3 linked regions of the Methanocaldococcus jannaschii DSM 2661 genome follow. The main gene of each other region encodes a partner of the protein of the gene in region 3 in a complex. Each region holds a gene or a part of one and is shown on either strand. Other genes may lie near its edges. The genes, in order: rpl7ae, MJ_RS06415 and rpl12p.

Region 1 (2,929 bases), 700 kb from region 3 along the record:
GTAATCTTCAGCTCTTAAAGTGTTGAAATAAACGTCCTCATAACCAATTTCTCTAAACTCTTTTATTATTGCCCCTCTAACTTCTTTAATACCAGGAACATTTTCCATAACAAATATTTTTGGTTGTAAATCTCCAACAATCCTTATATATTCTAAAACTAATCTTCCAGTTTCGTCTTTATACAATCTATCATAAGGATTTTTCTCTCTCTTTGGATTAGCTCCTGTATAACCTTCACAGGGAGGACCGCCAATAATAACATCTACTTTTTTATTTTTGATGAACTTTTCTATCTCAATTGCATGAATTTCTCTAATATCATCATTAATAACAACAGGACTTAATTTTTTGGTTTTTTCATTTAGTGTTCCCAGTCTTTTTAGCCACTTTATATCTTCCTCTTCAAAAGGAAATTTGAATGGGTAGATTCCAACATAGCCCTTTAATTCTTTCAATTTGAATTCTCCAGGTCTTATTTTTTCATATATTTGACCATTAAAATTTAATGCATAAGAAAAAGCGGCATCTTCATTTAACTCTATAGCTACCAATGGCTCAAAACCCTCTTCCACGAACCCTCTTGAAAATCCCCCACATCCACAAAATAAATCAATAAATTTCAACATTATCACCAAAATAAAAGGTTATTTAAAAAATAAAATAAATTTAAAAATTTAAATTAAATACCAAAAAAGCCAAATAACTTATTGTGATTCTTGAGCTTTCTTTAACTCTGCCTTCATATCTTGATAGACTTTAGTCCATTTTAATTTTCTTGGATTTCTTCCCATTCTGTAGCTTTTCTCACATTTGGATGAGCAGAAATATAATACAGTCCCATCTTTTTCTACGACCATTTTTCCTTTTCCTGGCTCAATTTCATAACCACAAAAGCTGCATGTTCTCCATTCTGGCATAGCTATCCCCCTTTAATAGTGTTTCAGTGATTTTAAAATAATTTAAGATTAAATTATTTATCTTCTTCTGTCTAATGGTCTTGCTTCTCTCTCTGTTTCTCTTAACATAATAATGTCTCCAACTTTAACTGGACCTTTAACGTTTCTAACTAAAACTCTTCCAGTATCTTTTCCACCTAAGATTTTACATCTAACTTGTATAATTCCTCCAGTAACCCCTGTTCTACCAATGACTTCAATAACTTCAGCAGCTACTGCTTCCTTATAAACAAATTCATCTTCCATCCTCATCACCTAATATTAATGAAGGTTTAAAATTTATAAAAAAGTTAGTAGTAGTGTTTCATAATTTATATAATAATAACTATATACTATTGATTGATGGTTAAATAGCGTTCTAATAATTTACTGCTTCAAAACATTTACCTTTTCAATTAATACCTTTAACTCTTCAGCATCTCCTTCGTTGATGATAGCAACTGATGATGCAGCAACTTCCAATCCAGCAGCCTTACCTAAATCCTGCTTTGAAGCTACGTAAGCGTAAGGAATTCCTTTCTCTTCACATAAGTATGGGAGGTGAGCAACAACTTCTTCTGGTTTAACATCTTCAGCAATGATAACTAATTTTGCGATACCTCTTTCAACTGCCTTTGTAACTTCGTTAGCTCCTTTTTTGATTTTTTGTGCTTTTGCAACTGCATCTAATAGCTCTTTTTGAATTTCTTCTGGAACTTTAAATTTTACATAAACTGCCATGTCTTTCAACCTCCTTCATCTCTTTGCTAAAAAATGGGCAATCCGGAGGGAATTGCCCACTCCTACAGGGCTTTTGCACTTGTTGATATTTATAAGGAATTTTGCATCTATAAGGTGCATATTTTTATATAAGAAATATTTTCCTGCAAAAGCCCTGTAGTTATCATCGTGGCTTAGAATAGGTATAACAACATATTGACTTTTAGTATATAAAACTTTTGGGTAAGTTTATAAAATCCTCTCAATAGGCACCACCAATATATCTCTCGCTCCTAAAGCATGAAGCTTAGGAACTAAGGTAAATATCTCATCCTCATTAACAACGGCATGAATAGCTACCATATTATCGTCAGATAAAACCTTAGAAACTGTTGGACCAGCCATTCCTGGAATTAATTTTCTAATCTCTTCGACTTTATCCTTTGGGGCATTCATCATAATTAATCTTTTTGTTTCAGCAAATAAAACACTTTTTATGGCAATAACTATTTGATTTATTTTTTCTCTTTTCTCTTTATCTTTTAAGCTGTTTTTGTTTGCTATTAATCTTGTAGTTGATGAGACAATTTCATCTATAACTTTTAACCTATTCAACCTTAAAGTTGTTCCTGTAGATGTTAAATCACTAATTAAATCAGCTATTCCTATGAATGGAGCTATCTCTGTTGCTCCACTAAGTTCAATAATCTCAACTTTCTTATTTAATTTTTCAAAGTATTTTTTTGTTAGGTTTGGGAATTCTGTTGCTACTCTCATCCCTTCTTTTATATCGTCTATGCTGTTTATATTTGAGCTCTCTGGAGCGGCTAAAACCAGTTTTGCAAATCCAAAACCAAAATCTAATAGGAAATCAACTTTATCTTCAACATTTCTCTCTAAAACTAAATCATAGCCAGTTACTCCTATATCTGCAACACCATCAGCCACAAACTCCGGAATATCTCTTGCTCTTGCAAACATTACTTTGATGTTGTCATCTACAGTGTTAGCAAATAAACTTCTTCCCTTAACTGTAATCTTTAATCCTGCCTTCTCTAAAACTTTCATTACTGGCTCTGAAATCCTCCCTTTATTTGGTAATGCAAACATTATCATCTTCTCACGTAATTATTATATTCATGTATTTGTATTTTTTATTTTGCATCTCTTTCGTTGAATTTCTTTTTTTATTTTTTCTCCACTGACTCTAAGTAAGTTTGATACGCTTCTTGGGATTTTCCCATTATCAGATAAAATTTTTGCTATAATACTT
Region 2 (2,913 bases), 700 kb from region 3 along the record:
CTCTAATTTTGTGAAACCGGTTGAAGCTCCACAGAAAACAACCAAATCATTTTCTCCAACTTCATTAAAATCTACCTTCTCATCACAGATACTTTTATTTCCAATTAAAAACACTTTCTCAGGTCTTAAAACTTCTATAGCATCATCTAACTCTTCAAAGAATAAAACATTCTTTCCTAATTTGTATGCCATTTTATGTAGTGTTGGAATTCCACTCTGAGCAGCTGATGCAGTTGCCTTTGTTACAACTATTGTGTTGATATCAAATCCATAAGCGATTCTTCCAAACTCTTCTACTTGCTTAGCACTGTATGTGTTATGCAAACAAATAAACATTTTTCTCACCTTTTTAGTTTTTTGTATTTTTTTATTTATTTTTCATTTTTTTATTTTAAGTTTTCTTTAATCACCCTGGCTATAGCTCTACTTAAAGCCACAGGAACACTTTCCCCAATCTGATTATAACAGCTTCTTATACCTCCAGCGAATAGATGGTAATCAGGATAACTCATCAACCTTGCCTGTTCTCTTGGTGTCAATAATCTATCTTCATAAGGGTGGATAAAGAACCTCTTACCCATAACTGTCTCAGCTAATTTAAGTGGATGCAACCTTATATAATTCCCCAACCTTCTATTGGCTCCTTTGAAATAGATAAATGCATCTCCCCAACCTAATTTATGGACTCTCTTCCTAAACCTTGCAGGTAGAGCGGCGAATTCATGATTTGGGACATCTCTACCTTTATACATTAAATCTCCTATTGCCTCAATAACAGTTTTTGGCTGAGTTTTTTCTGGGTTAATTTCTATGTTTGAAACAAAAACTCTTCTTCTAACAGATGGATTTCCGTAATCTTCAGCTCTTAAAGTGTTGAAATAAACGTCCTCATAACCAATTTCTCTAAACTCTTTTATTATTGCCCCTCTAACTTCTTTAATACCAGGAACATTTTCCATAACAAATATTTTTGGTTGTAAATCTCCAACAATCCTTATATATTCTAAAACTAATCTTCCAGTTTCGTCTTTATACAATCTATCATAAGGATTTTTCTCTCTCTTTGGATTAGCTCCTGTATAACCTTCACAGGGAGGACCGCCAATAATAACATCTACTTTTTTATTTTTGATGAACTTTTCTATCTCAATTGCATGAATTTCTCTAATATCATCATTAATAACAACAGGACTTAATTTTTTGGTTTTTTCATTTAGTGTTCCCAGTCTTTTTAGCCACTTTATATCTTCCTCTTCAAAAGGAAATTTGAATGGGTAGATTCCAACATAGCCCTTTAATTCTTTCAATTTGAATTCTCCAGGTCTTATTTTTTCATATATTTGACCATTAAAATTTAATGCATAAGAAAAAGCGGCATCTTCATTTAACTCTATAGCTACCAATGGCTCAAAACCCTCTTCCACGAACCCTCTTGAAAATCCCCCACATCCACAAAATAAATCAATAAATTTCAACATTATCACCAAAATAAAAGGTTATTTAAAAAATAAAATAAATTTAAAAATTTAAATTAAATACCAAAAAAGCCAAATAACTTATTGTGATTCTTGAGCTTTCTTTAACTCTGCCTTCATATCTTGATAGACTTTAGTCCATTTTAATTTTCTTGGATTTCTTCCCATTCTGTAGCTTTTCTCACATTTGGATGAGCAGAAATATAATACAGTCCCATCTTTTTCTACGACCATTTTTCCTTTTCCTGGCTCAATTTCATAACCACAAAAGCTGCATGTTCTCCATTCTGGCATAGCTATCCCCCTTTAATAGTGTTTCAGTGATTTTAAAATAATTTAAGATTAAATTATTTATCTTCTTCTGTCTAATGGTCTTGCTTCTCTCTCTGTTTCTCTTAACATAATAATGTCTCCAACTTTAACTGGACCTTTAACGTTTCTAACTAAAACTCTTCCAGTATCTTTTCCACCTAAGATTTTACATCTAACTTGTATAATTCCTCCAGTAACCCCTGTTCTACCAATGACTTCAATAACTTCAGCAGCTACTGCTTCCTTATAAACAAATTCATCTTCCATCCTCATCACCTAATATTAATGAAGGTTTAAAATTTATAAAAAAGTTAGTAGTAGTGTTTCATAATTTATATAATAATAACTATATACTATTGATTGATGGTTAAATAGCGTTCTAATAATTTACTGCTTCAAAACATTTACCTTTTCAATTAATACCTTTAACTCTTCAGCATCTCCTTCGTTGATGATAGCAACTGATGATGCAGCAACTTCCAATCCAGCAGCCTTACCTAAATCCTGCTTTGAAGCTACGTAAGCGTAAGGAATTCCTTTCTCTTCACATAAGTATGGGAGGTGAGCAACAACTTCTTCTGGTTTAACATCTTCAGCAATGATAACTAATTTTGCGATACCTCTTTCAACTGCCTTTGTAACTTCGTTAGCTCCTTTTTTGATTTTTTGTGCTTTTGCAACTGCATCTAATAGCTCTTTTTGAATTTCTTCTGGAACTTTAAATTTTACATAAACTGCCATGTCTTTCAACCTCCTTCATCTCTTTGCTAAAAAATGGGCAATCCGGAGGGAATTGCCCACTCCTACAGGGCTTTTGCACTTGTTGATATTTATAAGGAATTTTGCATCTATAAGGTGCATATTTTTATATAAGAAATATTTTCCTGCAAAAGCCCTGTAGTTATCATCGTGGCTTAGAATAGGTATAACAACATATTGACTTTTAGTATATAAAACTTTTGGGTAAGTTTATAAAATCCTCTCAATAGGCACCACCAATATATCTCTCGCTCCTAAAGCATGAAGCTTAGGAACTAAGGTAAATATCTCATCCTCATTAACAACGGCATGAATAGCTACCATATTATCGTCAGATAAAACCTTAGAAACTGTTGGACCAGCCATT
Region 3 (2,828 bases):
AACAGAGAATATACTTGGTATCTTCCAAAACCATTAGTAAAAGTGGCTGAAAAAATAGCAACAACTGATTATAAATTAAGTATAAAAGAAAATAGAAAGTTTTTTCTCTCAATTCATCCAAAGGCAGTTAATTATGGCAGTGGATTAGAGTTTTTAGATTATTTCTTAAATGAAACGTCAAAAAATTAATTATAACAACTCAACAAAATTTTCTATAATCTTTAAACCAATTTTTCCACTTTTTTCTGGGTGGAATTGGGTGGCAAAGACATTATCTTTGTTTATAACGCTTGGAAACTCTCTTCCATATTCAGTTTTTCCAACTATACAATCTTCATCTGGATTTACATGATATGAATGAACAAAGTAAAAGTAACTATTGTTTTTTATTCCTTCAAACAGTGGGCAATCTTTAACTATTTTTACACTATTCCAGCCCATATGTGGAAGTTTTTCAACATCCTTAAACTTGATTACATTGCCTTTTATTATCCCTAAACCTTTGATTCCTCTTTTCTCTTCGCTCTCTTCAAATAAAATCTGCATTCCTAAACATATTCCTAAGAATGGAACTCTATCATCAACAATTTTGTATATTGTCTCTTTTAATGGAGCTAAATTTTCCATTGCACTACCAAAATTTCCTACACCTGGTAGAATTATCTTATCACAAGCCAATAACTCCTCACTGTTGTTTGTTATTATTACCTTATCATAGAGTTCAACTGCCTTTTGAATACTTCTCAAATTCCCTGCGTTGTAATCAATTATTCCAATCATTTTCATCCCTAAAATTTAGAGTTCTTGAACTTCTTTTATTGTATCTAAAATCTTCTTTAGAGCTCTTTTGGCATCTTCCTCACTCTTTAAACCAGTAATAACGACCTTACCACTACCAAATATTAAAACAACAACCTTCGGGTCATCCAACCTATAAACTAACCCTGGGAATTGTTCTGGCTCATATTCAGTTCCTTCAACCATTAAGGCAATGTCATCTAAATTTGGCTCAATTCCTAAATCAGCTGTTGCGACCATATTTTGGATTTTAATTTCAGGGTTTTCAATAACATCAATTCCGGCATCTTTTAACTCTTTTATAATCTTTTTAATGGCTATTTCTGCCTCTTCTTTGCTCTTAGCTCCAGTACAATTTACCTTTCCACTTCTAAATATTAATAAAGCAACTTTTGGCACTGATAATCTACAAACTAACCCTGGGAATTGTTCTGGCTCATATTCAGCATTTTCTAAAATCATAGCAACCTCTTCTAAATCAATATTGTCTCCAATTTTTGTTGAGACTACAACATTAACAATCTTAATTTCTGGTTCCATGATTTTCACCTATTTAACAACTAACTTAGATATTATATAAAAACCCCATATATAAATACTTTATATATAAATACTTTTAAATATTACATAAAATTTGTATATTTAACTTAATAAATGTAATATTTAAAAATAAAAAAAGAAAGTAGAAAATTTATCCGAATAAAGCTGCCAATCCAGCAACTGCAGCTGTATCTTCTTCCTTCTTCTCTTCTTTTTTCTCTTCTTCTTTCTTCTCTTCAGCAGCAGCTGCTGGAGCTGCAGCAGCTGGAGCAGCTGCAACAGGCATTGCAGCGTTTGCAATAGCTTCTTCAATATCTACTCCTTCCAATCCAGCAACTAATGCTTTAACTCTTGCATCATCAACTTCTACACCAGCAGCTGATAAAACTGCCTTAATTGCATCTTCTGTGATTTCTTTTCCTGCACTGTGCAATAATAAAGCTGCATATATGTATTCCATAATTTACACCTCCAAATGTTCTCCTTTGTGTTTTATTTATTTGTTTTAACCGTAATATCTAAACAATATTAATTTGAAGTAGAGTTTGCAATTCACTATTTATAATTAGTTATTTATATTTTTCGGTTAGAACAATAGGGCTAATCCAGCCGCTCCTGTATCTTCTTCTTTCTTCTCTTCCTCTTTTTTCTCTTCTTCTTTCTCTTCCTCAGCTGCTGGAGCAGCTGAAACTTCTACTGAGGACAACTTAGCTTTAATGTCTTCATCCAATGCTTCGTCAGGCAATTTTGAAGCTAAAGCTAATGCCTGAGCCTGAGCTTTCGCTAATATGTCTCCAGCTGTTTCTTTTGTTACGAATGCTGTCTCTACTGATAAAGCTCTTGCGTTTATGAATGCCTTCTGTATTAAGAATGGCAATACTTCTTTTGCTGGATATGCTGTGTTAAATGCCAAGTTAAATGCGTTTTGGTATGCAGCTTGTATGTCAGCTAATAACTTCTCTTCATCAACCTTTAAGACATCTGGTGTGTAGATAATTCCATCTTCATAAACAGCTAAGATATTTAAACCAACTTTTATTGGCTTGATTCCTAATCTGTCTAAGACAGCTGCCAATTTTGGTGAAACAACTTCTCCTTTTTTAACAACAACTTTATCTTCTTTAATTGCAATTTTACCTTTTTCTATCGCAGCTGGAATACCAACACTTTTAAGCTCTCCTAAGAAAGGTCCTGGAGGCATTCCAGTTGAACCTTTCTCAACTTTAATGTCACAAGGAGCTATTTGTCCTCCTCTTACAGGAGCAGGACTTTTGTTCTCTTCTAATAATTTGTATAACTTGAATGGGTTCATGTCTGTAACTAATATAGCCGCCCCTCTCTCAACGTAGTTTGCTAACTCAGCTAATTTTGGATTGTTTAATTCTTCAGCAGCTTCTTTTAAAGCTCTTATAATTAAGGTGTTTCTTGACATTCTTAATTTAACTTTGTCCCTGATTTTATCTCTAATCTCTTGCAATTGAGGGGCAGGA

What was found.
Region 1: rpl12p (region 3) and rpl7ae share a complex: the UniProt entries of both Methanocaldococcus jannaschii proteins name them as parts of the 50S ribosomal subunit.
Region 2: rpl12p (region 3) and MJ_RS06415 share a complex: the UniProt entries of both Methanocaldococcus jannaschii proteins name them as parts of the 50S ribosomal subunit.

The regions. Positions count from the first base shown.
Region 1 is NC_000909.1:1,145,572-1,148,500, forward strand. What follows is about bases 1-2,766. They hold rpl7ae (50S ribosomal protein L7Ae), read right to left. Parts: upstream 1,678-2,766; coding sequence 1,324-1,677; downstream 1-1,323. Other genes in these bases: MJ_RS06410 (DNA cytosine methyltransferase), read right to left, coding at 1-627; MJ_RS06415 (50S ribosomal protein L24e), read right to left, coding at 706-918; MJ_RS06420 (30S ribosomal protein S28e), read right to left, coding at 976-1,203; hisG (ATP phosphoribosyltransferase), read right to left, coding at 1,906-2,766. Outside these bases: more of hisG, read right to left, coding at 2,767-2,772; MJ_RS06435 (UPF0058 family protein), read right to left, coding at 2,794-2,929. UniProt on the Methanocaldococcus jannaschii protein: Multifunctional RNA-binding protein that recognizes the K-turn motif in ribosomal RNA, the RNA component of RNase P, box H/ACA, box C/D and box C'/D' sRNAs.
Region 2 is NC_000909.1:1,144,721-1,147,633, forward strand. Bases 164-2,913 are described here. They hold MJ_RS06415 (50S ribosomal protein L24e), read right to left. Parts: upstream 1,770-2,913; coding sequence 1,557-1,769; downstream 164-1,556. Other genes in these bases: MJ_RS06405 (RecB-family nuclease), read right to left, coding at 164-336; MJ_RS06410 (DNA cytosine methyltransferase), read right to left, coding at 387-1,478; MJ_RS06420 (30S ribosomal protein S28e), read right to left, coding at 1,827-2,054; rpl7ae (50S ribosomal protein L7Ae), read right to left, coding at 2,175-2,528; hisG (ATP phosphoribosyltransferase), read right to left, coding at 2,757-2,913. In the rest of the region: more of MJ_RS06405, read right to left, coding at 1-163. UniProt on the Methanocaldococcus jannaschii protein: Binds to the 23S rRNA.
Region 3 is NC_000909.1:446,931-449,758, forward strand. What follows is about bases 145-2,809. They hold rpl12p (50S ribosomal protein P1), read right to left. Parts: upstream 1,799-2,809; coding sequence 1,490-1,798; downstream 145-1,489. Other genes in these bases: MJ_RS02665 (DUF2334 domain-containing protein), read left to right, coding at 145-189; hisH (imidazole glycerol phosphate synthase subunit HisH), read right to left, coding at 190-780; MJ_RS02675 (TATA-box-binding protein), read right to left, coding at 796-1,338; MJ_RS02685 (50S ribosomal protein L10), read right to left, coding at 1,925-2,809. Outside these bases: more of MJ_RS02665, read left to right, coding at 1-144; more of MJ_RS02685, read right to left, coding at 2,810-2,828. UniProt on the Methanocaldococcus jannaschii protein: Forms part of the ribosomal stalk, playing a central role in the interaction of the ribosome with GTP-bound translation factors.